DNA from 4 places in the Erwinia sp. 009765445 genome. Region 2 is predicted to be linked to each of the others. Evidence: predicted binding sites of a transcription regulator. Region 2 holds the regulator's gene; each other region holds the start of a gene.

Region 1 (7,473 bases), on a different contig from region 2:
AGTATCTGAACATGACCGCCAGCTCAAACTTTGGCAACGTGTTCTCAGTTCTGGTGGCGAGCGCCTTTATTCCGTTCCTGCCTATGCTGGCGATCCACCTGTTAATTCAGAATCTGATGTATGACCTGTCCCAGCTGGCGCTACCTTGGGACAAAATGGACAAAGAGTTTCTGCGTAAACCGCGCAAATGGGATGCGAAGAATATCGGCCGCTTTATGCTGTGGATTGGCCCGACTTCCTCGCTGTTCGATATCACTACCTTCCTGATCATGTGGCACGTGTTTGCTGCTAACAGCGTGGAGCATCAGGCGCTGTTCCAGTCCGGCTGGTTTATTGAGGGATTGCTGTCGCAGACGCTGGTGGTGCATATGCTGCGTACGCAAAAAATTCCGTTTATCCAGAGCCGTGCAGCGCTGCCGGTGATGCTGATGACCGGGCTGGTGATGGCGCTGGGCATTTATATTCCGTTCTCGCCGCTGGGCCATGCCGTCGGGCTGGTACCGCTGCCATGGTCTTATTTCCCATGGCTGGTGGCCACGCTGTTCGGCTACTGCGTGGTGGCTCAGGGTATGAAGCGGATTTATATGCGCCGCTTTGGTCAGTGGTTCTGAGGAGGAAGGGATGAAACATAACAATGCCGTCACGGCGATTGTGCTGTTCTTTGTCGCACTGCTGATCTTTTCCAGCGGACTGCTGATGGTGTTCAGCGCGTAAACATACTGGCTTGCCTGGCGTACAGAATCAGCTTCAGGGCTGACGGGCTGTGGACATCAGGCCACTTCAGGGCGGATCGGCGATCCGCCCTTTTTTTTATACCTTCACAAAACGCAGATAAATAAAGCGGATCACGAAATACTCCACCGCACCCAGCAGCAAAAACCACAGGCAAAACACCAGCGTGTAGAGCTGGCCGATATCGCTGAGGTGGAATATCTCCACCAGTTTGTGCGTCAGGCTCAGGCCAAACCACGGCGCAGGCAACAACAGGGCGGAAAGAAAGCCCAGCATCAGCGTGCTCATCGGCATTAAAAAAGTCAGAAAAGGGTTTTTCATTAGTCTTCCATTCCGGTCAGTGGCGGCCATTTTCCGGTAATCTGCCCGCCGGTTCAATCCTCAGGCATTAAGCGCCGGGGGAACTTCATTCCGCAGCCACTGAATAAAGCTGCTGCGCTTCTCGGAAGGATGCAAATCCTGCCGCCATAAAAGATGAACCGGACGGCTGCTGTGTTGCCAGCTGTTGAGAACCGGAACCAGCTTTCCTGCGGCAATATCGTCGGCAACCAGAATGCGCGGTTGCAGCAATAATCCCACTCCGGCCAGCGCGGCATGGCGAAGGGCCAGCCCATCGTTGCTGCTGAACGTGCCCACTGACGGCCAGAATACCGTATCTGACAGCTGCCAGGCGTTGCGCTTGTTCCATTGCATATTGCTCAGGCAGCGATGTTGCGCCAGATCTTCAGGTTTCTCCGGCGTGCCGTAGCGGGCAAGATAGTCCGGCGAGGCGCAAATGGTCATTTTGTACTCTCCCAGTCGCTGGGCAACCAGCGTTTCATCCCCCGTCAGTTCGCCAATACGCAGTGCAAAATCGAATCCCTGTCCAATCAAATCGACAAAGTTATCGCTCAGTTCCAGCTCGATCCGCACATCCTGATAGTGCTGTTGGTAGCGGGCAATTACTCCGGCAATTACGCTGGCACCCAGGTTAAGCGGCGCGCTGATACGCAACGTGCCGGAAGGATAGCGCTTCATGCTTTCCAGATTGGCCTCCGCCCGGCCTAGATGGGCGAGGAGCTGCTTACACTCATCAAAATAGCTCTTACCGGCCTCCGTCAGATGCTGGCGGCGGGTGTTGCGCTCAATCAGGCGGATATTCAGCTCGCTTTCCAGCTGGCTGACGTATTTACCGACCATCACCGCCGTGATATCGAGCTTTTTAGCGGCCTCGCTGAAATTGCCGCTTTCCACGGCAACAATAAAGGCGCTGATGCTGCGTAATTTGTCCATCGTTACAAACTCTGGGTTTGGAGTGAGCGAAATTATCGGCTATTTATCCCCGGATTGCATTTCTTCATGATGAAATCCGACTAATCAGGAGAACAGCATGAAAATTTTAGTGATCGGTGCTTCGGGCACGATAGGTCAGGGTGTGGTTGAGGAGATGGCCCGCGACAATCAGGTGATCCGCGTGGGGAAAACGCAGGGCGATTTCCAGGTCGACTTAACCTCGGAAGAGAGCGTCCGTGAACTGTTTGCAAAAACGGGCAAGGTGGATGCAATTGTATCAGCCACCGGTGGCGTACATTTTGGCCCGCTGGGTGAGATGACCACTGAGCAGTTTAACAGCGGCCTGCAGGATAAGCTGATGGGACAGGTACGCCTGGTGCTTTTGGGGAAAGCATTTCTCAACTCCGGCGGCTCGTTCACTCTGACCACCGGTATTCTGGCGCAGCAGCCAATCCGCACCGGTGTGAATGCCACTGCGGTGAACGCGGCGCTGGAAGGTTTTGTAATCTCGGCGGCTAACGAACTGCCAGGATTACGCATTAATGCCGTCAGCCCGACGGTGCTGACCGAAGCGCTGGACAGTTATGGGCCGTTCTTTCCGGGGTTTGAAAGTGCTGATGCCAGCCGGGTTGCTCTGGCCTACCGCCGCAGTATTGATGGCGTGGAAACCGGTAAAGTTTATCGCGTATGGTGAGGAATGCAGGGCGGTGACTCTGCCGCCCGGCAACGATCCCGTAAAAAAATTGCCCCTTGTTAACCCCCGTCTTTTTACCCTTTATCTGCCGGATAATCCCCCAATGCCTTCAGGGATGTGCCGGTTAAGGCAGTAATTCTTTTAGCCTTTTTGTCCTTTATTCTTACCGGAAAATAGCATTCGTTAAAAAGTATAGCCAATGCTATACTCAAACCCCTGATTTTATTGTCTTTTTTTTTACGAAAATTCATGGCAGGATGCGTTTCTCAATGAGTCTCTTGCGCTTATTTTTTATGCGAGATCTGTTCTTTTGATGCTTGCGCGGTGACACGGCCGTCAAGCTGGTATAACCACAATGAATCTATATGCAACGCTTATTCTGGCCTTTGGCATGTCGATGGACGCATTTGCGGCGGCAATCGGAAAAGGGGCGAGCCTGCATCGTCCCAGTTTTAAAGAAGCTCTTCGCACCGGGTTAATTTTTGGCGTGATTGAAGCGTTAACCCCTCTGATTGGCTGGGGAGTGGGTATTGCGGCCAGTCGTTATGTGATGGCCTGGGATCACTGGGTCGCTTTCACACTGCTGTTTGTGCTCGGTGCACGCATGATAGTGGAAGGATTCCGCAAGAAAGAAGCAACGGAAGACGCGCCGAAACGCCACGGTTTCTGGCTGCTGGTGACCACCGCTGTGGCAACCAGTCTGGACGCGATGGCCGTGGGCGTGGGTCTGGCCTTCCTGCAGGTGAATATTGTGACCACCGCGCTGGCGATTGGTGCTTCCACCATGATTATGGCGTCTGCCGGTATTCTGCTGGGCCGCTTCCTTGGACCGGTAATGGGTAAATGGGCTGAGATCTTCGGTGGCGTGGTGCTAATCGGCATCGGCACCAGCATTCTGGTGGAACATTTAGGTCTGCTGGCCTGATTGATTTTGTCACTCTGTGGCGGGCGCAGTTCCGCTTATTCCGTTTTTGTTTCCCTTTCGCTCTGCCGCCTTCAAGTCAAATTTGTGATCTGGTTCAAATTTTATTGCCTGAAAATAACCCTTCTTGTATACTTTTTTTGCGTTATACCAAAAAAATTTGAATCAGAGGCAGTATGAAAAAATTCTTTAACTACGTGTTTCGTTGCTATGTTCAAACGTTTAAACATGTACCGCCAGGCGCTATGTATTAACAGTTCCGGCCAGAAACCCTCGATAACCGCGGTCAGGGAAAGACTGATGGTTATCACTTTCCCTGTCGCACTTCTCTTGATCCAGCTCCTCTAACTGACATACTGAAAAATTTCGCTAATCCAGTCGACAAATACCCTGACGCGCTGCGAAAGGTGGCGATTCTGTGGGTAAAGTACCGATACCGGGATCGGCGGTGGTAACAGCTCCGGCAGTACAATTGCCAGCTTCTTCTCTTCCAGTTCCTGCAGAACCCGATAGCGGGGGATTTGCACAATGCCCATCCCTGCCAGGGAAGCGGCAGTGTAGAGGTCTGCACCGTTAACGGCTACCAGCTCAGGTAACTGCACGATTTTCAGTTCATCGCCGACAGCGAATTCCAGTGGCATGGCCCGGCCGGTCGCGCTGGAGATATAGTTCACCGCATAGTGCCCTGCCAGTTCTTCCAGCGACTCAGGCACACCATATTTTTCCAGATAGCCCGGGCTGGCGACGGTGATCTGTTCCAGCTGAGTGACCCGACGTCCCACCATCGAACTGTCCTGCAGGTTTCCGGCGCGCAGCACGCAGTGAATGCCTTCCCTGACCAGATCGACAAAACGGTCATCTTCGCTGATTTGCAGACGAATATCGGGATAGCGGGCCATAAAATCACCCAGCGCGGGCACCACGAAATTCTTTGCCAGCGTGCCCTGCATATTGACCCTCAGCAGACCTTTCGGCACGGTGTTACGGAACTGATTTTCCGCTTCTTCCATATCCGCCAGAAGCCTGACGCAGTTGCGGTAGAACCGTTTGCCATCATCGGTCAGCGTAACTGTGCGTGTGGTGCGCTCCAGCAGCCGGGTGCCAATCCGCGCCTCCATTCTTTTCAGCAGATTAGTGACGGTAGCGCGGGGGATCTGCAGATCTTCGGCCGCCTGGGTAAAGCTGCCGCGCTCGGCAATTCTCACAAAGACCTGCATCTCCTGAAAACGGTCCATCTCAGCCTCATTGTTAAAGTAAACGGAATAAAGTTACTCATTAGCGCTTAATTATCTTTTATGCAATATCAATCATGCTGTTTGCACACTGACATTCAATTGAGGAAGAGATCATGACTTCGACTAATAAAGTAGCAATCGTCACGGGTGCATCACGCGGTATCGGGGCGCAGATCGCTTTACGCCTGGCAGAGGATGGTTACAACGTGGTGGTTAACTACGTCAGCAAAGAGAAAGAAGCGCTTGAAGTGGTGGAGCAACTGAAAGGCGTGGGCGTGGATGCGCTGGCGGTACAGGGTGATGTTTCTGATGCTGCCGCCGTTGCCGCCCTGTTCGATGCAGCAGAGAGCAAGTTTGGCCGTCTGGACCTGCTGGTGAATAACGCCGGGGTGCTGAAAACGCAGCCGCTGGTTGAGCACTCAGATGAGCTGTTCACCCAGACGTTTGGCATCAACGTGCAGGGGACATTTAACACTCTGCGTGAAGCGGGAAAACGCATGAAAGATGGTGGCAGGATCATCAATCTTTCCAGCTCGGCAGTGGCGCTGAACATGCCGGGTTATGCTATCTATAACGGCAGTAAAGCGGCTGTGGAAGCTTTTACCCGTACTTTTGCCAAAGAGCTGCGCGGCCGCAATATCACGGTCAATGCCGTGGCGCCGGGACCGGTAGCTACTGAGCTTTTTCTCAACGGTAAAAGCGACGAGTTGATCCAGTCGCTGGCCAATATGAATCCGCTGCAGCGCCTTGGCCAGCCGGATGATATTGCAGCTGTTATCGCTTTTCTGGCCAGCGAGCAGAGCGGCTGGATTAACGGCCAGGTGATCCGTGCTAATGGCGGGATGGCATGATCTTTTTTTGCTTTTTTCGCCCTACACTGAGTAGTGACCCCCCTTGCTGCGATCCAGACCCAACAGGGATGGAAGATGATGATTCTCCGCAAGTGTTGTGACTATAAGGTGTTAAAATATGGAATTTAAAGACTATTATGCCCTGCTGGAGGTTGATCCCTCTGCAGATCTGAAAGCCATTAAAACTGCCTACCGGCGTCTGGCCCGCAAGTATCATCCGGACGTCAGTAGCGAAAAGGACGCTGAAAGCAAATTTAAAGAGATGGCCGAAGCTTATGAGGTGCTGAAAGACAGCGAAAAGCGTGCCGAATACGATCTGCTCCGCCAGCATCGTGACGATCCCCGTTTCTCTCAGCCTCCTCCGGATTACAGTTACGAAAGTGGCCACCGGCAGGGCAGCCAGAGTTCTCATGGTGACTACTCAGACTTCTTTGAGTCCATTTTTGGCCGTCAGGCTGCTGGTGGCGGGTACCGGCGTGCCAGCCACGGGGCTGTTCCGGTGCGCGGTCAGGATCTGGAAATGGAAGTGCCGCTGTTTCTGGAAGAAACCCTGCAGAGTGAGAGCCGTAGCGTATCCTATTCACTGCCGGTGTTTGACGTGATGGGTCGCCAGACCGATGAAGTCGCCAAAACACTGAAGGTGAAAATTCCTGCAGGTGTGGTGGATGGTGAGCGTATTCGCCTGAGAGGTCAGGGTGTGGCTGGGATCAACGGCGGAGCTAACGGCGACCTGTATCTGATAATCAAAATTGCGCCGCATCCGCTGTTTGAAATTGACGGCCATAATTTGCAGATTGTGGTACCGCTGACTCCGTGGGAAGCCGCGCTGGGTGCTTCTGTTCAGGTTCCCACGCTGAGCGGAAAAATAGCGCTGACGGTGCCCGCCGGAAGTCAGAATGGTCAACGCCTGCGAATCAAGGGTAAGGGACTGGCCGGTAAAAGCAGCACTGGCGATCTGTATGCCATTCTCAGGATAGTCATGCCGCCAAAAGGGGACGACAAAATCGCAGAATTGTGGCGCGAGCTGGCAAAGCAGGCCGCCTTTGATCCCCGCACGCAATGGGAGGAAAAATGATGACGGAACAACGCTACACAGTGATTGAAATCTGTCAGGTGGTGGATATCCCGCCAGAAGAGCTGACTGAAGTGGTTGAGCTGGGGGTGATTGCTCCGCTTCAACCGCAAGCCGACTGGATATTTGATTACCACGCGCTGCATTATCTGAAGCGTGCCTGTCGCCTGCGTATTGAACTGGAACTGGAGTGGTCAGGTACTGCCGTGGCGCTGACCTTGCTGGATAAGGTCGACCGGCTGGAGCAGGAGAAAGCACAGCTTAAGCGCCAGCTTGCGCGGTTGTTACATGGCACTCCGGATTGAAAATTTGCCACAGGCCCCGACAGGGGCCTGAGATGAGGGGTCAATCCTGGCTTTGATATTCGTCCAGCGTAGCGTTCTGGCAGGCTTCCTGGCTCTGGCGGGCTTCTTTCTTTTGGTCTTCGCTCAGGTTCATCCACGCGGCGATCACCGTGCGGGCTTCATCTTCATCAAACTCTGGCTTTTCCTGTGCAGATGGGGACTGTCCACGGGCATCGAGGGCTTTCAACTTCGCTATATAGCTGTCCACCGGGCCGGACGATTTTTCCTGAGTGACGAGGGTACACAGATTGGCAATATACCCCTGGGCCGGATCGTCAGATTCTCCCTCAGCATGGGCCGCTCCGGTTGCCGCAAGGGCGGCGAGCAGTAGCATTACTTTTTTCATACTTG
Region 2 (7,473 bases):
TGGCATGCCGCCTGCTGAAGGCATACTCTATTTTGACTGGTAAGGTGGCCGGTAAGCCTGCACCTCACGGATCAGCTTAATCAGCGCCTCAGCCGCCCGCCGGGTTTCGATTTTGCCGCGTTCGGCATCCGCAGCTGCGGCGTTACCGGTGGTGCCGGAAGGATGCAGATCCTCCGCCATCCAGCCAAAGCCCACGCCCCCTTCCGGGGTAAGGATGCCGCCAGTTTCCGCTAGTGCCACCGAGGCGGATACAAAATCCTCTGCATATTTCATCTGCACCAGATCCGGATGAAGATGCAGCATCACACTGGTTTCCGACTCACCGCCATGAATACCGTGCTGCCGCTCGTGTTCACTGAACAGATCGCTGGAGTCGATGGTACGGAACCAGCTGGCTCCGACGGCAAATACTCCCAGTTCAATGCGCAGCTGGCGGCAGACAATCTCCATCAGCTGCGGCTGGCCGCCATGCGAATTCCAGAAAATCAGCTTGCGGATCCCGGCGCGCCAGGCGCTTTTTGCCACTTCAAACCACACTTTGCCCAGCACATCATAAGGAAGGGTCAGCGTGCCAGGGTAATTGAGATGCTCATCAGATTTGCCGACCGGCAGTGCGGGAAGGATCAGCACCGGGAGATCTGCAGGCATCATGCCGACCGCTTCGGCAACGATCCCGGCATTAATCGCGGCATCCACCCTGACTGGCAGATGCGGGCCATGCTGCTCCACTGCGCCAATCGGCAGCACCGCAACAATCTTGTCCATCTCCAGCTCGCTGAATTCACGGGTCGAGAGATCCCACCACCAGCGTGACGAAGGCATATTCATTGAAAGTTATCTCCTGCACTGTTTTGTACAGTCTGAGCAATTTGGTGCGCTAAATGAAGCAGCAAAAATGCGGCGGCGCGTTGCTTTTTTGGCATCGGAGAGGGGCAAAGGTGACACCCGTGCGCTAAACATGATACCAATGCTGGATCGATATGATCTTTCTCAGGGAGCTAACATGTCTGCCAAACATCCGGTGATTGCCGTGACCGGTTCCAGCGGCGCGGGAACCACCACAACCAGCCTGGCCTTCCGCAAAATTTTTCAGCAGCTTAACCTGCATGCCGCCGAAGTGGAGGGGGACAGCTTTCACCGCTATACCCGGCCTGAGATGGATATGGCAATCCGCAAAGCGCGCGATATGGGCCGACACATCAGTTATTTTGGCCCTGATGCCAACGACTTCGCGCTGCTGGAGCAAACCTTCCAGGAATACGGCAAAAGCGGCAGCGGCAAGTCGCGCAAGTATCTGCATACCTATGATGAGGCGGTGCCGTGGAACCAGGTGCCGGGAACCTTCACGCCGTGGCAGCCGCTGCCGGAGCCGACTGATGTGTTGTTCTATGAAGGGCTGCACGGCGGGGTGGTAACACCGCAGAACAATGTGTCACAGCATGTGGATCTGCTGGTTGGCGTGGTGCCTATCGTTAACCTGGAGTGGATCCAGAAGCTGGTGCGTGATACCAGTGAACGCGGCCACTCGCGTGAAGCGGTAATGGACTCGGTAGTGCGTTCTATGGAGGATTACATCAACTTCATCACTCCGCAGTTCTCGCGCACGCACATTAACTTCCAGCGCGTCCCGACCGTTGATACCTCCAATCCGTTCGCCGCACGGGGCATCCCGTCGCTGGATGAAAGTTTTGTGGTGATCCACTTTCAGGGACTGGAAGATATCGACTTCCCCTATCTGCTGGCGATGCTGCAGGGTTCTTTTATCTCTCACATCAACACGCTGGTGGTACCTGGCGGCAAAATGGGGCTGGCGATGGAGCTGATCATGGGGCCGCTGGTGCAACGGTTAATCGAAGGGAAGAAGATAGAGTAGTGCCCCGACAGTGCGGGGCTCGGGATATTTTACAGCTCAATCACTTCATAGCTGTGAGTGATCTCCACACCTTTGCCCAGCATCAGCGCAACGGAGCAATATTTTTCTGCTGAGAGATCGACAGCGCGGGACACAGCTTTATCGCCCAATGCGTTACCCGTTACGATAAAATGCAGATTGATATGGGTGAAGAGACGCGGAGCCTCTTCACGCCGTTCGGAGGTCAACTTAACCTCACAGTCTTTAACATCGTGACGGCCTTTTTGCAGGATTGAAACCACGTCAATCGCGCTACAACCGCCCGCTGCCATCAACACCATCTCCATCGGGCTGGGTGCTTTATCCCCTGAGTTGCCATCCATCAGCACCTGATGTCCTGATGAGGATTCTCCCAAAAAGGTCAGCCCTTCCACCCATTTGACACGTGCCTGCATAACAAACTCCTCTAATTCATTCAGTTAACACCAGATTACGCTTTAGCAACAAAAACGGCAATGCAGCAGATTTCGCACTATGCTGAAGCGAGACAACAGAAGACACTCGTGCAAAGCTGTGCTACAAACAAGGCTGTAATACTTTCGTCAGTACTCTACAAGCTTTGACGAAACGGAACGACATAACGAGCCTGGCTTCCCACAGAAGCCGAATAAATTTCCTGACAGGGAAACGCTTGACTATTTCAACGCCTGACAGGGAACTCTGCCCCTGTATTTAAGGCACGATGACAACAGAGGATAACAGCGAATGGTTCTCGGCAAACCGCAAACAGACCCGACACTTGAATGGTTCCTGTCACATTGCCATATTCATAAGTATCCATCCAAAAGCACGCTGATTCACCAGGGTGAGAAAGCGGAAACCCTCTACTACATCGTCAAAGGCGCGGTAGCGGTGCTGATCAAGGATGAAGAAGGCAAAGAGATGATCCTCTCTTACCTCAATCAGGGCGATTTTATTGGCGAGCTTGGCCTGTTCGAAGAGGGTCAGGAGCGCAGTGCGTGGGTACGGGCAAAAACCGCGTGCGAAGTCGCTGAAATTTCCTATAAGAAATTCCGCCAGCTGATCCAGGTGAACCCCGACATTCTGATGCGTCTCTCTTCGCAGATGGCGCGCCGCCTGCAGGTAACGTCCGAGAAAGTGGGCAATTTAGCTTTCCTCGATGTGACTGGTCGCATCGCGCAAACCCTGCTCAATCTGGCTAAACAGCCGGATGCCATGACTCACCCTGACGGAATGCAGATCAAAATCACCCGTCAGGAGATCGGCCAGATTGTTGGCTGCTCCCGTGAAACCGTTGGGCGTATTTTGAAAATGCTGGAAGATCAGAACCTGATCTCGGCGCACGGTAAAACTATCGTTGTCTACGGCACACGCTAACCGGCTCTGATCCTCGGCGCAACAGTCTCTGTTGCGCCTTTTTATTTGGTACGGAGTGATGTGGCGTCGAATCATTTATCACCCTGAAGTCAACTACGCACTGCGCCAGACGCTGGTGCTCTGTTTACCGGTTGCTATCGGATGGCTGCTGGGCGATTTGCAAAAGGGATTGCTGTTCTCCTTAGTCCCGGCCTGCTGCAACATCGCCGGTCTTGATACCCCGCATAAACGCTTTTTCAAACGCCTGATCGTGGGCGGTAGCCTGTTTGCCTCCAGCAGCTTTCTGATCCAGTACCTGGGTGCACACCAGGTTCCCCTGCCCGCTATTTTGTTCGTGATGGCGATGCTGCTCGGCGTGACCGGAGAGATCAGCCCGCTGCACGGACGACTGCTGCCCGGCTCGCTGATTGCGGCGATCTTCACCCTCAGCCTGGCGGGAAGGATGCCAATCTGGCAGCCGCCGATGCTCTACGTACTGGGCACGGTCTGGTACGGCGTCTTCAACTGGTTCTGGTTCTGGCTGTGGAAAGAGCAGCCGATGCGCGAAACGCTGAGCCTGCTGTATCGGGAGCTGGCCGGTTACTGTGAAGCTAAATATACCCTGCTGACTAAACTCACCGATCCGGAAAAAGCCCTGCCGCCGCTGCTGGCCCGTCAGCAGAAAGCGGTCGATCTGATCACCACCTGCTACCAGCAAATGCACATGCTGGCCGCCAATAACGATAATCATCACAAGCGGCTGACCCGCGCCTTTCAGGTGGCGCTGGATTTGCAGGAGCATATCTCCGTCAGCCTGCATCAGCCGGAAGAGGTGCAGAAGCTGGTGGAACAGAGCCACGCCGAAGCGGTGATCCGCTGGAACGCCCAGACCATTGCGGCCAGGCTGCGCGAGCTGGCAGACGATATCCTTTATCATAAGCTGCCTGAGCGATTTACCATGGATAAGCAGCTTCAGGCGCTGGAAAAAATTTCCCGCCAGCACCGGGACAATCCGGTCGGCAACTTCTGTTATTACCACTTCAGCCGCATTGCCCGCGTCCTGCGCACTCAGCGCCCACTTTATCAGCGCGACCTGATGGCCGACCGCCAGCGCCGTCTGCCGCTGCTCCCGGCCATAAGAAGTTATCTGTCGCTGACGTCCGCCGCGCTGCGCACCGCCGCCCGTTTTGCGGTGATGCTGACCTTTGCCAGCTCGCTGGCGCTGTTCTTTAACCTGCCCAAGCCCTACTGGATTTTGATGACGGTGATGTTTGTCAGTCAGAACGGTTACAGCGCCACCAGAGTCCGGATCCAGCACAGAGCGCTGGGGACCCTTGCCGGGCTGATTATCGCTGCCGTTACTCTGCGGCTGCAGGCCCCGGAGCCTCTGGTGCTGCTGGTGATGCTGGCAATCACCCTGATCAGCTACCTGTTTATCCGTAAGTTCTACGGCTGGGCGATGATTGGCTTTACCGTCACGGCGGTTTACTCCCTTCAACTGCTGTCACTGAACGGGGCTGATTTCCTGCTGCCGCGCCTGATGGATACGCTGATGGGCTGCCTGATTGCCTTTGGCGGCATGATCTGGCTGTGGCCGCAGTGGCAAAGCGGGCTGCTGCGGCAGAATGCGCACGATGCGCTGGAAGCCTATCAGGGAGCGCTGCAGATGCTGCTGGGCAACGAGCAGGACCCGGTAAAGCTGGCTTACCAGCGTATGCGGGTCAATCAGGCTCATAACGCCCTCTTTAACTCGCTGAATCAGGCGATGCAGGAGCCCGGTTTCGATTCGAGTTATCTGGCAGACATGAAGCTGTGGGTGACGCACAGCCAGTTTATCGTTGAGCACATCAACGCGATGACCATCCTCGCGCGTGAGCATACCATGCTGACGTCATCGCTGGCGGAGCGGTATTTGCAGTCCTGTGAGATTGCGTTACAGCGCTGCCAGCAGCGACTGGAATATGACGGCCCCAGCTCTGACACTAACGTGCTGGATGGCCAGGGAGAAATTCAGCAGGGTCCGGTGACCATTCTGGAAAGGCACGTGCAGCGCATATTGGGACATCTCAGCGTGATGCACACCATCTCATCACTGGCATGGTTCAATCGCCCACATCACGGGCGCTGGCTGTCGCGGCGCTTGAGAAAATAGACCCGATCGCTCAGGCCCCTGTTTGCTACAAACTCAAGGCGCAGGGAGTATGTTAACAACCTCGCCGTTTGCGTGCCTTAACCGGCCAGCACTTTCTCCACCGCGACGGCAAAGCGCCCCATCCCCTCTTCAATATCAGCCGGTTCGATCACCAGTGAAGGCGCAAAGCGGATCACATCCGTTCCTGCGTTAAGGATCATCACCCCTTCCGCCGCTGCAGCATTCAAAATGTCACGAGCCTTACCGGCATACTGTGGCTTGAGAGCCGCGCCAATCAGCAAGCCTTTGCCACGGATTTCACTGAACAGATCCAGCTTCGCGTCGATTGCTTTCAGCGCAGTGACAAACTGCTGGCGACGGGTTTCCACGCCGCTCAGCACTTCTTCGGTGTTGATGATATCCAATGCTGCTTCGGCCACCGCACAGGCCAGTGGGTTACCGCCGTAAGTGGTGCCATGCACGCCCGGTGACATGGTGGAGGCAATTGCATTAGTGGTCAGCATCGCACTGACCGGGAAGCCGCCGCCCAGCGCTTTTGCGGTGGTCAGAATGTCCGGCTCCACGCCGTAATGCTCGTAAGCAAACAGTTTGCCGCTGCGGCCCATGCCGCTCTGCACTTCATCCAGCACCAGCAGTGCCTGATGCTCATCACACAACTGGCGCAGGCCCTGCATAAACTCCGGCGTGGCAGGCATAATACCGCCTTCACCCTGGATTGGCTCCACCACGATGGCGCAGGTGTGATCATCGATAACCGCTTTGACCGCAGCCAGATCGTTAAACGGCACGTGGAGGATATCCGCCGGTTTCGGACCGAAGCCGTCCGAGTATTTCGGCTGCCCACCAACGGAAACGGTAAACAGCGTCCGCCCGTGGAAGGCGTTGTGGAAAGCGATGATTTTGCTCTTGTAAGGCGAATGGCGTTTTGAGGCGTAATAGCGGGCCAGCTTGAAAGCGGCTTCGTTCGCTTCACCGCCGGAGTTAGCAAAAAACACGCGATCGGCAAAAGTCGCTGCAATCAGTTTGCTGGCGAGGCGCAGCGCAGGTTCGTTGGTGAAGACGTTGCTGGTGTGCCACAGCGTCTCTCCCTGGCTTTTTAAGGCTTCCACCAGCGCCGGATGGCAGTGGCCCAGCGCAGTCACCGCGATACCGCCGGAAAAGTCGATATACTCTTTCCCCTGCTGGTCCCAGACCCGGCTGCCTTTGCCCTTCACCGGCACAAACTGAGCTGGTGCATAAACAGGCAGGATCACCTCATCGAACGTCGCCCGCGTTACCGCTAATTTATCCGCTGCCATTGACTACCTCATCTGTTTTTTTTACGTTGCAGGAAGTGAAATTATAATCACAAAATATGCATAAAAAATCAATCAAAGGAAACTTTTTCACTGCCGGAGGAAATTTTCCAGCAGCTGGTGTCCCTGCTCGCTGAGAATGCTTTCCGGATGGAACTGCACCCCTTCCAGCGGCAGATGACGATGGCGGAACCCCATAATCTCGTCAGGCTTGCCATCGCGCAGTGTCCAGGCGGTCATTTCAAATTCCGCCGGAAGGGACTCTTTCTCCACAATCAGCGAATGGTAGCGCGTCACCGTCAGCGGATGTTTCAGGCCGGAAAAGACGCCCCCATCATTATGCTCAATCGCCGACGTTTTGCCGTGCATCACTTCCCTGGCCCGTATCACCCGCGCACCAAAAGCCTGCGCGATAGCCTGGTGACCCAGGCAGACGCCGAGGATTGGCAGTTTTCCGGCGAACTCCGCAATCGCCGCCAGTGAAATACCCGCCTCGTCCGGCGTACAGGGACCGGGAGAGATCACCAGCTTTTCCGGCCGCAGGGTGGCAATTTTATCCAACGTCAGCTCGTCATTACGCCGGACCAGCACCTCTTCCCCCAGCTCACAGAAGTACTGACAGAGGTTCCAGGTAAAAGAGTCATAGTTATCAATAAGCAGCAGCATCGGCACTCCGGACCGGTTTGGAAGGCCGCTATTCTACGCATTTTCCGGCCGTTCGCTTACCACTTTGCCAAACGCCGCCGTGAGTAAAGCGAGATCGCCCGCCAGGCTGGTTTCAACCGCCGTATGCCAGC
Region 3 (7,473 bases), on a different contig from region 2:
GTGTCCGGCGGGCACGGGCCGAAGACGTTCAGGCCTTCCGCTTTCATAGCCTGGACGGAAGGGCCGACGATTTTAATTTCTTCGTCACCAAACAGGCCATTTTCTCCGGCATGAGGGTTAACCCCGGCCACCGCAATGCGTGGATTATCAAAACCAACACGACGCAGGAAGGTTTCTGCCATGCCAATGACCGTCTCCACGCGCTCACGGTTCAGCGTATCGAGGAACTTACGCAGGGCGATATGGGTGGTCACGTGGATCACCTTCAGCCGATCGGTGTACAACACCATCGCGTAATCTTTACTGTCAGTGAGTTTCGCCAGCAGCTCCGTGTGGCCGGGATACAGATGCCCTGCCGAATGCAGCGCTTCTTTATTCAGCGGCGCGGTGGCAATGGCATGTACCTCGCCCGCCATCGCCAGCTCAGTGGCCTTTTTCACGCAGCGGTAAGCCAGGTCACCTGCCTCAACCTGCACCACGCCCGGCTTCAGCGCCTGTGGGTTAGCCAGCGGCTCGTCGATGATATTGATAATGCCCGGCGCGAAGTGCGCGTCAGCCACGTTGTTCAGCACCCGCAGCTCAGCCTGTGGTGTGATGCCCATGCCTATAATGCGTTGCAGCGTACTGGCGCAGCCCACCACCACTGCAGGTGCACCTGACAGCTCTCCCTCCGCCAGGGATTTGATGATAATTTCCGGGCCAATACCCGCCGGATCGCCCATGGTAACCGCAATAATTTTACTCACCAGCCTTCTCCTCAATAAAACGAAAAACTTCTACCAGGGTGTTTTCATCACCAAAACCGCCAGCCTTGGTAAGCACCAGCAGGTCGTTTTTGCTCTTCAGCAGCTGGCCCCAGGGCACACAGCCCGCCACCTGCCCCATAATCCTGAACCCTTCAGCCCCCAGGCCTCGCGCCACCGCAATCGCCACGTCTCCGCCGGAGAGATACAGCCCGGCAGGCTGCACGTCGCTGAGGACATCGCGGGTCAGCCCGGCCAGGAAAGCGCAAATCTGTTCGCCCAGCTGCTGGCGGGTCAGGCCATACTGCGCACAGAGCGCGTCAATTTCCTCGCGCTGGCTCGCCTGCTGACAGGTGCGAATCACGCAGTGCTGCCCCTGTTGCAGCGCGTTGATTGCCTGTTGCCGCCATGGCGCATCTGCACCCTCGCCGTTGAAAATTTGCTGAATGCTGACGTCAATCAGCTGCAGCGGATAGCGTTGCTGCAACCGGGAAATCTGCTGCCGGGCAATTTCGCTCATCGAGCCGACCACCGCCAGCACTGTAGACTGAGGACTCAGCGACGCGGATAAAGAGGCTTTGGCCTCATCACTTTCCGTCAGCAGGTCGCTCAGTGCATCACTGAGTCCGGAAGCCCCGGCGAGCAGTGGCCTGGCCGGTAACGCCGCAGCCGCACGCATGATGTGCAGCAGATCCTCATCGGTTTCGGCATCCACCACGATCAGCCGCTGTCCTTCAGCTATGGCCGCAGCCATGCTGGCAGCCAGATCCGGTTTGCGTACCGTAGAAAGCGGCAACAGCCCAGCCTTCAGCTCAATTTGTTCCTGCAGCCGCGCCAGCACGCTGGCGTTACTCACCGGCGTTTTAGGATCGCTGGCGTACTCTGTCGCCGTCAGCAGGCGATCGTGGATGTAGCACAGACCTTCCCGCGTGGTTCTGCCCAGTTTCGGCACCGCAGGCACCACCAGCGCCGCAGCGGCTCCGCTTGCCAGTAAGGCTGCTTCTGTCTCTGCGCCCGGATTGCCGCGCAGCGTTGAATCCATCTTCTTAAATATCCAGCCGTCACGAACTTTCTCCGCCCAGCGTTCAACCGCCAGTCGGGTACGCTGTGCCGCTATCTCCGCGCTGACTGCCCGGCTGTCGGTGCTGATTACCCATACATCCGCCTGCACATCTGCCACTTCCGCCGCCACATCAAACAGTACGTTGACCCGCGCACCTGCTCTGGCCAGACCGCTACCGGCATCGTTAGCCCCGGTAAAGTCGTCGGCGATAGCCAGTACAGGCTGCTTCCACTGATTGCGCGTCATCTCGTCTCCTGCTGAAAAGAAGGGAAGCCGATGGCCTCCGCTGAATATGATTATATTCAATCATGATTGATTATATGTGAGCAAGATCAAATTAATCGAAATCAATTTATCCTATAAAATTAGGCACAGCTCGCGCATTCTGGCGGGAAAATGACGAAATATAATCAATTTGACGACGGCAAGGCATAAGGTAAGGCGAATGAATATCAACAGCACCGTAATCAGTGGCTACCAGACTCTCAATGACATTGGCTATCTGCTGCACGGCGTCCAGCACGTCCTGCTGGTGACCGATAAGAACATCGCTGGCATTCCAGCGGTGCAGACGCTGATTAAGCAAATTGGCAGTAAGGTTCAGGCAGTGACCATGGTTGACTCCGTGCCGCCAGAGCCAAGCCAGCACGATGTGGCCGCGATTACAGCAACGCTGGATACCGACGGTGTGGATCTGGTGATTGGCGTCGGCGGCGGCAGCGTGCTGGATGTCGCTAAACTGCTGTCGGTGCTCTGCATGGAGAATGCGCCAACGCTGGAAGCGCTGCTGAAAGGCGAAAAGCCACAGCGCCGCACCGCTTCACTGCTGATCCCGACTACCGCAGGCACCGGCTCAGAAGCCACGCCAAACGCTATTCTGGCCATTCCGGAGAAAGAGACCAAGGTCGGCATTATCTCCCCGGTGATGCTGCCAGACTATGTGGTGCTGGCTCCGGAACTGACCACCAGCATGCCTGCACACATCGCCTCCTCTACCGGTATTGACGCGCTTTGCCATCTGATTGAGTGCTTCACCGCCACCGTTTCGAATCCGGTAAGCGATAACTATGCGCTGATTGGCCTGAAAAAACTGTTTACCAGCCTGGAAATTGCCGTAGCAGAACCTGGCAACCTGGCAGCCCGCCTCGACATGCTCTGGGCCTCTTATTACGGCGGCGCGGCGATTGCTCATGCCGGTACGCACCTGGTTCATGCCATGTCCTATCCGCTCGGCGGCAAGTACCACATTCCCCACGGCGTGGCGAATGCCATCCTGCTGGCTCCGTGCATGCGGTTTGTGCGCCCGGCTGCGGTGAGCAAATTTGCTCAGGCCTATGACCTGCTGCCGGATGCGGATCCGTCACTGAGCGAAGAACAGAAATCCGTGGCGCTGGTCGACTATTTCTCCGCGCTGGTGAAGCGCCTGAAGCTGCCCGCCAGCCTGGATGAACTTGGCATCGGCTCAGATCACCTGCCCTATCTCGTCGAAGCCGCGCTGGACGTACAGCGCCTGATGAAAAACGTTCCTGCCCCGGTCAGCGCAAATGATGTCCGCGACGTCTATCTGGCGCTGTTCCCGGCACAGAATCACTAACAGATTAAGAGGACACCATGAACAAAAAAATCACCGGCGTACTGACCGCCATCGTCACGCCGTTCACTAAAGATGGCGACTATAACGAAGCGGCCATGCGCGTGCAGATCCAGCGTCAGCTGGCAGCCGGTAACGGCATTTTCTGCGGCGGCACCAACGGCGAGTTCTTCGTGCTGAACGCCGAAGAGAAGCTGGCCGTGGCGAAAACCTGCATGGAAGAAGTGGCAGGCAAAGCGCACGTGGTCGCGCACATTGGCGAGATCTCCACCCGTGAAACCATTCGCCTCGGCAAGCAAATTGCGGCTCTGGGCGTGGATGCCGTTTCGGTGATCACTCCCTGGTTCGTTCCGCTGAAGCAGGAAGAGTTGATCGCCCATTACGAAGAAGTCGCCGATGCGCTGGACGTGCCGGTCTTCCTCTATAACATTCCGGCACGCACAGGCAACACGCTGCAACCGGAGACGGTGCGCAAGCTGGCCGCTCACCCGAACATTGTCGGCATCAAGGACAGCGCGGGCAGCTACGAGAGCCTGAGCGGCTTCCTGAAAGCGGCGGAAGGCATTGATAATTTTGACGTGCTGAACGGCCCAGACTCCCTGATCCATCAGGGCTTTGTTGATGGCTGCTCTGCCTGCATCTCCGGGCTGGCTAACGTGGCACCGAATGAAATCAATGCCATCTGGGCGCACTTCCACGCGGGTGATATCGCTGGTTCGCACAAGGCACAGGAAAACGTCACCGGCCTGCGTACCGATCTTTACAGCGTAGGCTTCTCGCCTGCGGCGGTGAAAAAAGCCGTCTCGCTGATAGGCCATGACGTGGGCGAAAGCCGCTATGCAGTGCGCTTCAGCGCCGAAGAAGAGCAACGCATTCGCCAGATCGTCAATCAATACACTCACTGATTTTGCGGCGGCGCTGCGGTGCCGCCTGCTTTGATACCAGGATACGCAAGATGAAAGTGATTTGTACTTCTCCCTCATTCGCCAAATACGATGCCCAGCCGATCGACACGCTGCGCCAGCAGGGTTTTGAGCTGGTCACACTGCCTGCCGATGCGCCGCTGACCGCGCTGCAGCCGCACCTGGCAGAGACGGTTGCGATGATCGTAGCTTTTACCGACGTAAATGAAGAATTACTCGCGCTGGCACCGCAGCTGAAGATTGTCTGCAAGCACGGCGTGGGCGTCGACAATATCGATCTGAACGCCACTAAAGCCCGCGGTATCTTTGTGACCAACGTGCCGGATGCCAACAAACATGCCGTGGCCGACTTCGCTTTTGCACTGATCCTCAATGCGGCACGTCAGGTGACAACGGCCGCAGTGGAAACCCGTGCCGGGCAGTGGCCACGCATTTTCGCCACCGATGTGTACGGCAAAACGCTGGGCATTATCGGCCTCGGCAATATCGGTAAGCAGGTCGCCCTGCGTGCCAGCGGCTTCAACATGCGCGTGCTGGCGTTTGATTTCTATCCCGACCAGAAATTTGCCGATGAGCACAATATTGAGTTTGTCAGCCTGGATCGGCTGACGGAGCAGTGTGACTTTATCACTCTGCATACACCGCTGACCGATGAAACCCGCAACCTGTTTAATGCTGCCAGAATCGCGAGGATGAAGAAATCGGCCTTTCTGATAAACGTCTCACGCGGTGGCGTGGTGAATGAAGCCGATCTGTTTAACGCCCTGTCCGACAATGTGATTGCCGGAGCAGCCGCAGACGTCTTTGATCATGAACCGCTGGAGACGCATCCCCTGTTCTCGCTGAATAATTTTATCCCCACCTCACACATCGCGGGCTACACCGACGGGGCGATCAGCGCCATCGGCGAGCGCTGTGTGCAGCAAATTATTCAGTGTGTGAAAGAGCAGCAACGACCCGTCAATGTGATGAATTCACTGTAATCAGGCCCGGGGCGTCGTTCCCGCCCCGTTTAACAAAGCTGGACCACGATCCAGCGAATAACAACCTCTGTACCGGGCTAAGACTATGAACATTCCTGCTGGTAATACCCGTATCCGCTGGTGGATTGCAGGCCTGATGTGGCTGGCAATCGCCATTAACTATATTGACCGCACCGTGCTGTCGGCGGCGGCTCCGCACCTGATCGACGAGCTGAAGCTGAACCCAGAAATGATGGGCTTCATCATGGCGGCGTTCTTCTGGTCTTACTCGCTGCTGCAGATCCCGGCGGGCTGGTTCGCCGATCGTTTCGGCCAGAAAAAGGGGCTGGGACTGGCCGTTGCCTGGTGGTCCATCGCCACTTCGGTGATGGGGCTGGCAACCGGTTTTAAATCCCTGCTGGCCCTGCGCCTGGCGTTAGGCGTCGGGGAAGCGGCAGCCTACCCCAGCAACGCCGGGATCACCGCCCGCTGGTTCCCGGACAAAGAACGAGCCACCGTTTCCGGCCTGTTCGACAGCGCCTCGAAGTTCGGTGGCGCGGTGGCGATGCCGCTGATCGTCTGGATGATCTACATGTTCGACTGGCGTCTGACCTTCCTGATCATCGGCAGCGTCGGCCTGCTGTGGGTGATCGTCTGGTATTTTATCTATGCCGAGAATCCGGAAGATCACAACTACATCAGTAAACACGAAATCAGCCTGATCCGTGAAGGCCAGGCCCGCAAGCACGGCGATAAAGGTGTACGGCCGATGAAGTGGTACAAGCTGCTGCGCTATCGCAACATCTGGGCGATGTGCATCGGCTTCTTTACCATTAACTACACCTCCTATTTCTTTATCACCTGGCTGCCGACCTATCTGGTGAAAGAAAAAGGGATGGATTTCATCAAGATGGGGATGATCGCCGCCCTGCCCCTGCTGTGCGGAATGATCATCGAAGTGGTGGCTGGCTGGGCCTCGGATCGTATGGTGCACAAGAAAGTGCTGTCACTGACCGCCACCCGCAAGCTGTTCCTGACCATCGGCCTGCTGATGGCGCTGTGCATTGGCTTCGCACCGTTTACTGACTCGGTATTTATGACCGTGTTCCTGCTGTGCGTGGCGAAATCCGGCACCACCGTGGCTGCTTCCCAGGTCTGGGCGCTGCCCGGCGACGTGGCACCGAAAAACAGCGTCTCCATTGTGGCCGGGTTGCAAAATACCGTCTCTAACCTCGGTGGCGCAGTCGGTCCGATTGTCACCGGTGCCATCGTTGCCGCTACCGGTTCTTTCACCTGGGCGCTGGTTTTCTCCGCCATTCTGGTGGTGATCGGCATCCTCAACTACCTGTTCCTGATGGGCAAAGTCGAGCCCATTTCCGACGAAGAAAAAGCCCCGGCGCACCAGATGTCTGTGGGCCGGGCATAACCCTGCGGCCTGCCGGATCGCGCCCCAGTAATGCGGTGTGACGGGGGCCTTATCGCCTTAAAACTATAAAAAAACTCTGTTCCGGAGCCGATCATGTCGATCAATTCTCATGATAATGCTGTGATTGCCAACGCAGGTGAAAAGAGAGCCAGCGGGAAGATGCGGTTTGTGATCCTTACCGTTCTCTCGTTTGGTATTGCGATTAACTACGTCGATCGTGCCGCGATGAGCGTGGCGATCCCGTTTATGTCGCACGATCTCCAGTTATCCAGCACCGACAGCGGCCTGCTGCTCTCGGCGTTTTTCTGGAGTTACGTGCTGTTCCAGCTGCCGGGCGGCTGGCTGGTCGATAAGCTCGGGCCACGGATCACCTTCGCGGTCAGCAGCCTCGGTTGGGGCCTTGCCACCGCAGCGTGCGGCCTGGCGAACGGCTTAACCGCGCTGGTCGGCTTCCGCTTTGTGCTCGGCGCGGTGGAAGCGCCCAGCTATCCTGCCAGCTCCTCAACGGTCACGCGCTGGTTCCCTCGTCAGGAACGCAGCTTCGCCGCCGCCACGTTTAACAACGGCAGCAAGATTGGCGGCACGCTGGCAATCCCGATTATCTCCTTCCTGATCGCGCTGGTCGGCTGGCGCATGACTTTTGTGATCTCCGGTCTGGTCGCCGTGATCTGGGCGGTGGGCTGGTATATCTGGTACCGCGATCCCCGCGAGCACAAAACCGTATCTGCCGCAGAGGTGGAATTCATTGAAGCGAATCAGGATCCG
Region 4 (7,473 bases), on a different contig from region 2:
GCAGGCAATTACTGAAGCGACGGAAAGATCGAAATCGCCTGAGGCCAGGCAGAACAGCATGCCGCAGGCCACCATGCCGGACATCGACATCGCCAGTCCAAGCCCCTTCATATTGATCAGCGAGCCAAAGTTCGGCACAAACAAGGTGCAGCAAATAAACAGCACGGCAAACACGACCAGCATGCCGAAGTTATCCCAGATGCGGCCCAGGTTAACGCGCTGAGAGCGTACCGGTGGCGTCGCGGAGGAAGTGGTGGAAGATGACATCAGAGATCTCCTTCAGATCAGGCCACAGCGGCAGTTTTTTGGGTGGTTTTTGGCATAGCCAGGCTCAGGGTTAGCGCTTCAGTGGCTTCAGAATGGCTCAGCTCACCGGCGATTTCCCCTTCGCGCATCACCAGGATACGGTCGGCCAGCCCCATGACTTCGGGCAGGTCGCTGGAGGCGAACAGCACCGCGATGCCCCTATCCGCCAGCGCATAAATCAGGTTATAGATTTCATGCTTCGCTCCCACATCAATGCCGCGGGTCGGCTCATCCAGCAGGATCACTTTCATCTCTTCCGAAAGCCAGCGTCCGAGGATCGCTTTCTGCTGGTTACCGCCGGACAGGTTCATGATCGGCTGGTCCGCCGAAGGGGTTTTGATATTCAGTGAATGAATATGGGACTCAGCATTTTTGCTTTCCCAGCGATTATCAATCAGGCATCCGGCGGTCAGGTTGTTGCGACGGGCGCTGATATTGATGTTGTCGCGCACTGAATGCACCGGGATGATGCCATCAGCCTTACGGTCTTCCGGACAGAGCAGAATTCCGGCACGAATAGCATGAGCAGGCTCTCTGACCACCAGCTTTTCACCATCCAGCAACAGCTCGCCGCCGGTCAGTCTGGTTGCGCCAAAAAGGCCTTTCATCAGCTCGCTGCGCCCGGCACCGACCAGGCCAAATAGCCCAACGATTTCCCCGGCACGCACGCTGAGGGAAACGGGCATCCGCACGCCTTTAGCCTGCACGTTATTCAGCTGCAGTCTGATTTCACCCGTTTTTCGCGGTGAATAGCCGTAGATGTCGCCAATTTCGCGACCGACCATTGCCTGCACCAGTTGATCATGGCTGGTTTGACTGACATCTTTGAACGTCCGCACGTAGCGTCCGTCTTTAAACACGGTAATCGCATCGCTGAGGGCAAAAATCTCCTCCATACGGTGTGAGACATACAGCACAACTCTTCCCTGTTCACGCAACTGGCGGATCACCCGGAACAGATGCTCAATCTCACGAGCGGAAAGCGAGCTGGTTGGCTCATCAAAGGCGATCACTTTGGCATTTCGCGCCAGAGCTTTCGCAATCTCCACCATCTGCCACTGCCCCAGAGAGAGGTTTTTCAGCGGCGTATCCGGATCGATATCCATACCAAGGTTCTGCAACTGCTGGCCCGCTTCATAACGCAGCAGCGAGCGATTCACAAAACCAGCCCGCTGCGGCAACTGGCCAAGGTAGATATTTTCAGCCACCGACATCTCCGGGATCAGATGCAACTCCTGATAGATGATGGCAATCCCCGCATCCAGCGCATCGGTGGTGTGAGTGAAGCTGACCGGCTGGCCTTTCACGCGGATTTCGCCGCTACTGGGCTGATAGCTGCCGCTGAGGATCTTCAGCAGCGTGGATTTTCCGGCACCGTTTTCGCCCATCAGCGCGTGAACCTCGCCAGCCGCACAGTCAAAACTGATATCCTGAAGCGCCTTGACACCGGGGAAGGTTTTACCGATACCGTGGAAGCTGAGATAAGGGGGTTGCGTGCTCATTGATCCTCCTGCATACGTGACACTGTAACCTTAGGGCCGCCTGATGCGCGGCCCTCTGTGGTTTTACATCAGGCCTTTTTTAGCCAGCTCGGTTTTGAAGTTGTCGCGGGTAATCAGCACCACATCAGTTACTTCGGTAAATTTCGGTGGTTCGGTCCCTTTGGTTACCCAGTTGTAGAGCATTTGCGTGCTCTTGTAGCCATGCACGTCCGGGCTTGGCAACAGCGAGCCATAGAAGCCGGTTGGCTGACCTTTCGACAGTTCGCTGACCGCATCCACGCCGTTAATGCCGATACCAATCACATCCGGTGCTTTGAACCCCTGGCCTTCAGTGGCGCGCACGCCGCCGAGGACGGTGTTGTCGTTCATACCGAGGATCAGCCAGTGTTTCACGCCGGGATGCTGCACCAGCAGCGAATTACCGGCATCGAATGCGCCAGGGATATCATTGGATTTGGTCGGGACTTTGTAGATCTGCGCTGCCAGGAAACCGGCCGCTTTCAACGCATCCATTGAGCCGGTAGTGCGGCGACGGGCGGTATCCAGTTCATCGGCGGTGATCGCCATCACACCGGTATCTTTCGCCTCCCATCCGCGCTTTTTCATCTCCTTATACAGCTCCTGCCCCTGACGCTCGCCGATTTTGGTGGCCGCCATCATCACCAGCGGCACGGTGTCCATGGGCTTCCCTTTTGCGGTGACAAACTGGTCATCCACCGCGATCACCTTAAGGTCATAGCTGCGCGCTTTGGCCTCAATAGCCGAACCCAGTTTCGGGTCAGGCGTGCAGATAACAAAACCTTTAGCCCCACTGGCGGCCAGACTGTCAATGGCGTTCAGGGTTTTTTCCCCGTCGGGAACGGCAATTTTGATCACTTCAAAACCCAGCTCTTTACCGGCTTTATCGGCAAACTTCCACTCGGTCTGGAACCAGGGTTCCTCTGGCTGCTTGACCAGGAAACCCAGCTTCAGGGTCTCCGCCATAGCCGATTGTGACATAACGGCTGCGAGGCCAACGGCGGCCAGCGCGTGGGAAATTTTGTGCATGAGGCTCTCCGGCAAAGTCACCGCTTTTGGCGGTGTGATGTAAACGGTATCAATTGGAATGCCTGAACGCTTAACAGGCTGTAATAACGATTCATTCGGGCCATGACACCCGTTAAGGCACCGATAAGCGCTAGTTGTATCGGGATTAATTCCGTGAAAGGGAGAGCGTTATCACACCCTGAGATAACAGCAGATTCGTGCATATATTCAGCCAGTTTAATCAACTCATTACATTTGACCGCGGTCACAAAAGCGCCTCTGATGACAGAAAAGTGCATATCTACAGCGTTCGCTTCCTAACCGCCCCGGCCGCGGCTTCTTAGGGTAGTAAGACAGCAGTTACCTACCGCCAGGAGATCAGATAATGCAGTTGGGTGCTATCACTATAGGGCTGGATTTTGGCAGCGATTCAGTCCGCGCACTGGCGGTCGATTGTGCCAGTGGAGAAGAGTTGCAGACGCAGGTTGTTGCCTATCCACGCTGGCAGGCAGGCCAGTTCTGTCTGAGCCGCATTAACCAGTTTCGTCACCATCCACAGGACTATATCGATGCTTTTGAACAGGCAATTGGTGACGTTGTCACTAAACTGTCACCTGAACAACGGCTGAATGTGGTTGGCATCGGCGTGGACTCCACGGGATCGACCCCTGCTCCCATCGACCGCGACGGCAACGTGCTGGCGCTACGTCCTGAGTTTGCGGAAAACCCCAATGCGATGTTTGTGTTGTGGAAAGACCACACCGCCATTAAAGAAGCTGAGGAGATTACCGCACTCTGTCACAGCGGGAAGTTTGAAGATTACTCGCGCTTTATCGGTGGCATTTACTCATCGGAATGGTTCTGGGCCAAAATCCTGCACGTCAGCCGTGAAGATGCAGCAGTGCGTGAGGCAGCAGTGTCGTGGATTGAGCTGTGCGACTGGGTTCCGGCCCTGCTCAGTGGCACCACGGCACCACAAGCCATTCGCCGCGGCCGCTGCGCCGCCGGGCATAAATCGCTGTGGCATCCCGACTGGCAGGGGCTGCCAACAGCAGAATTTCTTGACGAGCTTGATCCGATACTGACCCGGCATCTTGACTTCCCACTGTTCACAGAGACGTGGACCGCCGATCTGCCAGTCGGAAAAATCACGTCAGAATGGGCCAGCCGCCTTGGCTTGCCAGAGAGCGTCACCCTTTCCGGCGGTGCTTTTGACTGCCATATGGGCGCGGTGGGTGCTGGTGCCGGACCTTACACACTGGTTAAAGTTATCGGCACCTCGACCTGCGACATCCTGATTGCCGACCAGAACCGCGTGGGCAGCCGGGCGATTAAGGGGATCTGCGGACAGGTTAACGGCAGCGTGATGCCGGAGATGATCGGGCTGGAAGCAGGACAGTCGGCGTTTGGTGATATGTATGCGTGGTTCAGCCACCTGCTGAGCTGGCCGCTGACCAGGGCTGCAGAGCAGCACCCTCATCTGCAGACAGAGCTGGCAGGCATCCAGAAGAACCTGCTTAACGAACTCACTACCGCCTGGGCTGCCGATCCGCAGCTGGATCACCTGCCGGTAGTACTGGACTGGTTCAATGGACGTCGCACACCTTTCGCCAACCAGCGCCTGAAAGGCGTGATCACCGATCTGAACCTTGGCACCGATGCCCCGGCACTGTTCGGCGGATTTATAGCCGCCACCGCTTTCGGTGCACGCGCCATTATGGAGTGTTTTGAGCAGCAGGATATCCCGGTTGAAAGCCTGCTGACGCTGGGTGGTATCGCCCGCAAATCCCCGGCAATCATGCAAGTGTGCTGTGATGTGATGAACCGGCCGCTGGATATCGTCGCCTCTGATGAGTGCTGTGCGCTGGGCGCAGCGATTTTTGCTGCCGTCGCCGCCGGAGTGCATGCCGATGTCCCTGCCGCCCAGCAGAAAATGGCCAGTCCGATTGCCACCACCCTGCAACCAGACGCCTCTCGCGTCGAAAATTATCAGCAACTTTATTTGCGTTACCTTCAGTGGTGTGAAACGTCCGAACCGCTGTTCGCCGCGCGCCCGTCCAAAATTTAAGGAGAATTGTATGACTCAGCTTAACGCGCTTAACGTGTGGTTTGTGATTGGTACTCAGCATCTTTATGGCGCGGAGACGTTACGTCAGGTCGAACATCATGCTCAGCAGGTGGTGGACGGGCTTAACCGTGAGGGCAATCTGCCCTTCACCCTGACCCTGAAACCGCTGGTGAAAAGTCCGGACGAAGCGCTGGCGCTGTGCCGACTGGCCAACCATGCCGAAGAGTGTCTGGGTATTGTCACCTGGCTGCATACCTTCTCACCGGCAAAAATGTGGATTGGCGGCCTGTCGATCCTGAATAAACCGCTGCTGCAGTTCCATACCCAGTTCAACGCCGAGATCCCCTGGGACAGCATGGATATGGACTTTATGAATCTGAACCAGACGGCGCACGGCGGCCGTGAGTTTGGTTTTATCGGTGCGCGGATGCGTCTGCCACACAGCGTGATCACTGGCCACTGGCAGGATAAAACCGCTCAGGAACGACTCGGAAAATGGATGCGGGCCGCAGCGGCGAAGCAGGCCAGCCAGAACCTGAAAGTGGCGCGTTTCGGCGATAACATGCGTGAAGTGGCGGTAACGGAAGGCGACAAAGTGGCCGCGCAGATCCAGTTTGGCTATGCCGTTAACGGCTGGGGCGTGGGCGATCTGGTTGAGGTGATCAACAACGTGACTGATGGCGACATTAATGCGCTGGTCGATGAATACGAGAGCCTGTATGACTTCACCCCGGTTGCCGCGATCAACGGCGAAAAGCGGCAGAACGTGCTGGATGCGGCGAAAATCGAGCTGGGGATCAAACGCTTCCTGCAGACCGAAGGTTGTATGGCCTTCACCACCAACTTTCAGACGCTGCACGGCATGACGCAGCTGCCCGGGCTGGCGGTACAACGTCTGATGGCGCAGGGCTACGGTTTCGCCGGTGAAGGTGACTGGAAAACTGCCGCGCTGCTGCACATCTTCAAAGTGATGGCGACTGGCCTGCCGGGCGGCACCTCGTTTATGGAGGATTACACCTATCACTTCGCACCGGGTAATGAGCTGGTGCTGGGTTCGCATATGCTGGAGGTCTGCCCCTCCATTGCCAGGGAATCCCGCCCGCTGATTGACGTGCAGTATCTGGGTATCGGTGGCAAAGCCGATCCGGCCAGGATGATCTTCTCCACGCCAGCCGGGCGTGCCGTAAACGCCAGCGTCATTGATATGGGCGACAGGTTCCGCCTGCTGGTTAACGTGGTGGATGCTATCGAACAGCCCAAACCGCTGCCAAAACTGCCGGTTGCCCGCGCCCTGTGGAAAGCCCAGCCATCACTGACCACGGCCTCTGAAACCTGGATTCTCGGCGGCGGAGCGCACCACACGGTGTTCAGCCAGGCGCTGACGGTGGACGATATGCGGCAGTACGGTGAGATGCATGGGATTGAAGTATTGGTGATTGATGAAGAGACTACGCTGCACGGGTTTAAGGACGCCCTGCGCTGGAACGAGGCTTATTACCGTCTGAATCAGCGTTAAAGAGGCCACGATTTACGGCTTCGCGGTACAGGCCAGAGAATGAAAGCAGGACCGACCGGGCAGAGAGAGAATTTCACCTTTTCTGCCCGGCGGGTTTGTAACAGGAACACTGTTTTATTTAGCGAATATCAAACGCCATAAACATGCCGTTATTAAACCACTTCACCGTAGCGCCGGCATCATTGATAAACCAGCCTGCTTCACCCATTTTCGAACCCAACCAGCCACTTTTCTCTTCTGTTGCAGTGGCCAGACCAACGGCGTTCACAATATTTTGCGAGCTATTAAAATAGCCTGAGTAACCAGTTTTAAACCAGTCGGTGGTGCCCCACAGATCCATCAAATCACTTTGTGACATATCAGCTCCGCTGACTGCCTTCATTTCCATTGAATTTAACTGACGCATAATATCTCCATATCATTATTGCAATAAGCCATGAAAACAAAAGTTTTTTGGCTATCACCATTTTTCTCAGCGGGACAATAAGCGAGGTCGACTAAGAGTGAAATAGTGAAAAAAGGAATAATTGCTAAGATGGTCGAAATTTCCCCTGACCACTAAAAACGCAGTTTGACGGTTAACTATTATATTTCCGGGGCGAATGAGATATTCAGCATGTGCATAATTTTATTTATAGTTCCGACAGCAACAGCCCTTTCTGAATAAAAGTGATGCGGGTGGTGTAGCCATTAGCATGTGGGGTTATCCGTATAAGCGGACTGTGTCGCGCAGGGACCCGCGACTCAAGCCTACAAGGATGTATTTACGGCGTGTCCGTGTTCCGGATAACCCCTCCAGCTATCACCCGACACTACAGCGATCACCCATCGGATAACCCCTCCAGCGATCGTCTGACACTTCAGCGCCAGCCACCACGTCCCTATGTCGGCAACCGCTTAACCGGCGCATTCTGCTGCCGATCCCACATCACCGTCAGCAATCTTTGCAGCGCAATAAAGGCAAAAAGCAAAATCCCTATAGCGATCTTGGTCCACCACGAACTCAGCGTACCGTCAAAATTAATCCAGGTCTGGATCAACCCCTGAATCAGCAC

What was found. The regulator CRP, encoded in region 2, controls carbon source genes, mostly activating them, when cyclic AMP is high. The targets are predictions, from matches to a motif close to ATGTGANNNNNNTCACAT.
Region 1: azuC (stress response protein AzuC) is a predicted target of CRP. The motif match lies at 3,706-3,723, and genes of this name have one in related genera.
Region 3: AC3Y5R_RS03900 (iron-containing alcohol dehydrogenase) is a predicted target of CRP. The motif match lies at 2,127-2,144, and genes of this name have one in related genera.
Region 4: AC3Y5R_RS03340 (arabinose ABC transporter substrate-binding protein) is a predicted target of CRP. The motif match lies at 3,088-3,105, and genes of this name have one in related genera.

Annotation. Positions count from the first base shown of each region.
Region 1 is NZ_JBYUWC010000012.1:114,937-122,409, reverse strand. Features, by position in the region: gene mgtA (magnesium-translocating P-type ATPase) at 1-611, shown strand, start outside; gene AC3Y5R_RS14820 (DUF1158 family protein) at 811-1,053, opposite strand; gene AC3Y5R_RS14815 (LysR substrate-binding domain-containing protein) at 1,114-2,004, opposite strand; gene AC3Y5R_RS14810 (short chain dehydrogenase) at 2,102-2,698, shown strand; gene mntP (manganese efflux pump MntP) at 3,054-3,623, shown strand; gene azuC (stress response protein AzuC) at 3,797-3,874, shown strand; gene AC3Y5R_RS14795 (LysR family transcriptional regulator) at 3,965-4,855, opposite strand; gene AC3Y5R_RS14790 (SDR family oxidoreductase) at 4,969-5,706, shown strand; gene cbpA (curved DNA-binding protein) at 5,825-6,781, shown strand; gene AC3Y5R_RS14780 (chaperone modulator CbpM) at 6,778-7,083, shown strand; gene AC3Y5R_RS14775 (hypothetical protein) at 7,124-7,468, opposite strand.
Region 2 is NZ_JBYUWC010000008.1:188,551-196,023, reverse strand. Features, by position in the region: gene AC3Y5R_RS10990 (creatininase family protein) at 28-828, opposite strand; gene AC3Y5R_RS10985 (phosphoribulokinase) at 1,004-1,873, shown strand; gene AC3Y5R_RS10980 (OsmC family protein) at 1,903-2,307, opposite strand; gene crp (cAMP-activated global transcriptional regulator CRP) at 2,618-3,250, shown strand; gene AC3Y5R_RS10970 (YccS/YhfK family putative transporter) at 3,309-5,381, shown strand; gene argD (bifunctional acetylornithine/succinyldiaminopimelate transaminase) at 5,459-6,679, opposite strand; gene AC3Y5R_RS10960 (aminodeoxychorismate synthase component II) at 6,767-7,342, opposite strand; gene AC3Y5R_RS10955 (putative adenosine monophosphate-protein transferase Fic) at 7,376-7,473, opposite strand, start outside.
Region 3 is NZ_JBYUWC010000003.1:90,652-98,124, forward strand. Features, by position in the region: gene AC3Y5R_RS03890 (D-threonate 4-phosphate dehydrogenase) at 1-746, opposite strand, end outside; gene dtnK (D-threonate kinase) at 739-2,052, opposite strand; gene AC3Y5R_RS03900 (iron-containing alcohol dehydrogenase) at 2,252-3,400, shown strand; gene AC3Y5R_RS03905 (dihydrodipicolinate synthase family protein) at 3,418-4,302, shown strand; gene AC3Y5R_RS03910 (phosphoglycerate dehydrogenase) at 4,353-5,303, shown strand; gene AC3Y5R_RS03915 (MFS transporter) at 5,389-6,708, shown strand; gene AC3Y5R_RS03920 (MFS transporter) at 6,802-7,473, shown strand, end outside.
Region 4 is NZ_JBYUWC010000002.1:281,356-288,828, forward strand. Features, by position in the region: gene araH (L-arabinose ABC transporter permease AraH) at 1-267, opposite strand, end outside; gene araG (L-arabinose ABC transporter ATP-binding protein AraG) at 285-1,808, opposite strand; gene AC3Y5R_RS03340 (arabinose ABC transporter substrate-binding protein) at 1,872-2,855, opposite strand; gene AC3Y5R_RS03345 (ribulokinase) at 3,220-4,902, shown strand; gene araA (L-arabinose isomerase) at 4,913-6,418, shown strand; gene AC3Y5R_RS03355 (hypothetical protein) at 6,537-6,824, opposite strand; gene yjfF (galactofuranose ABC transporter, permease protein YjfF) at 7,300-7,473, opposite strand, start outside.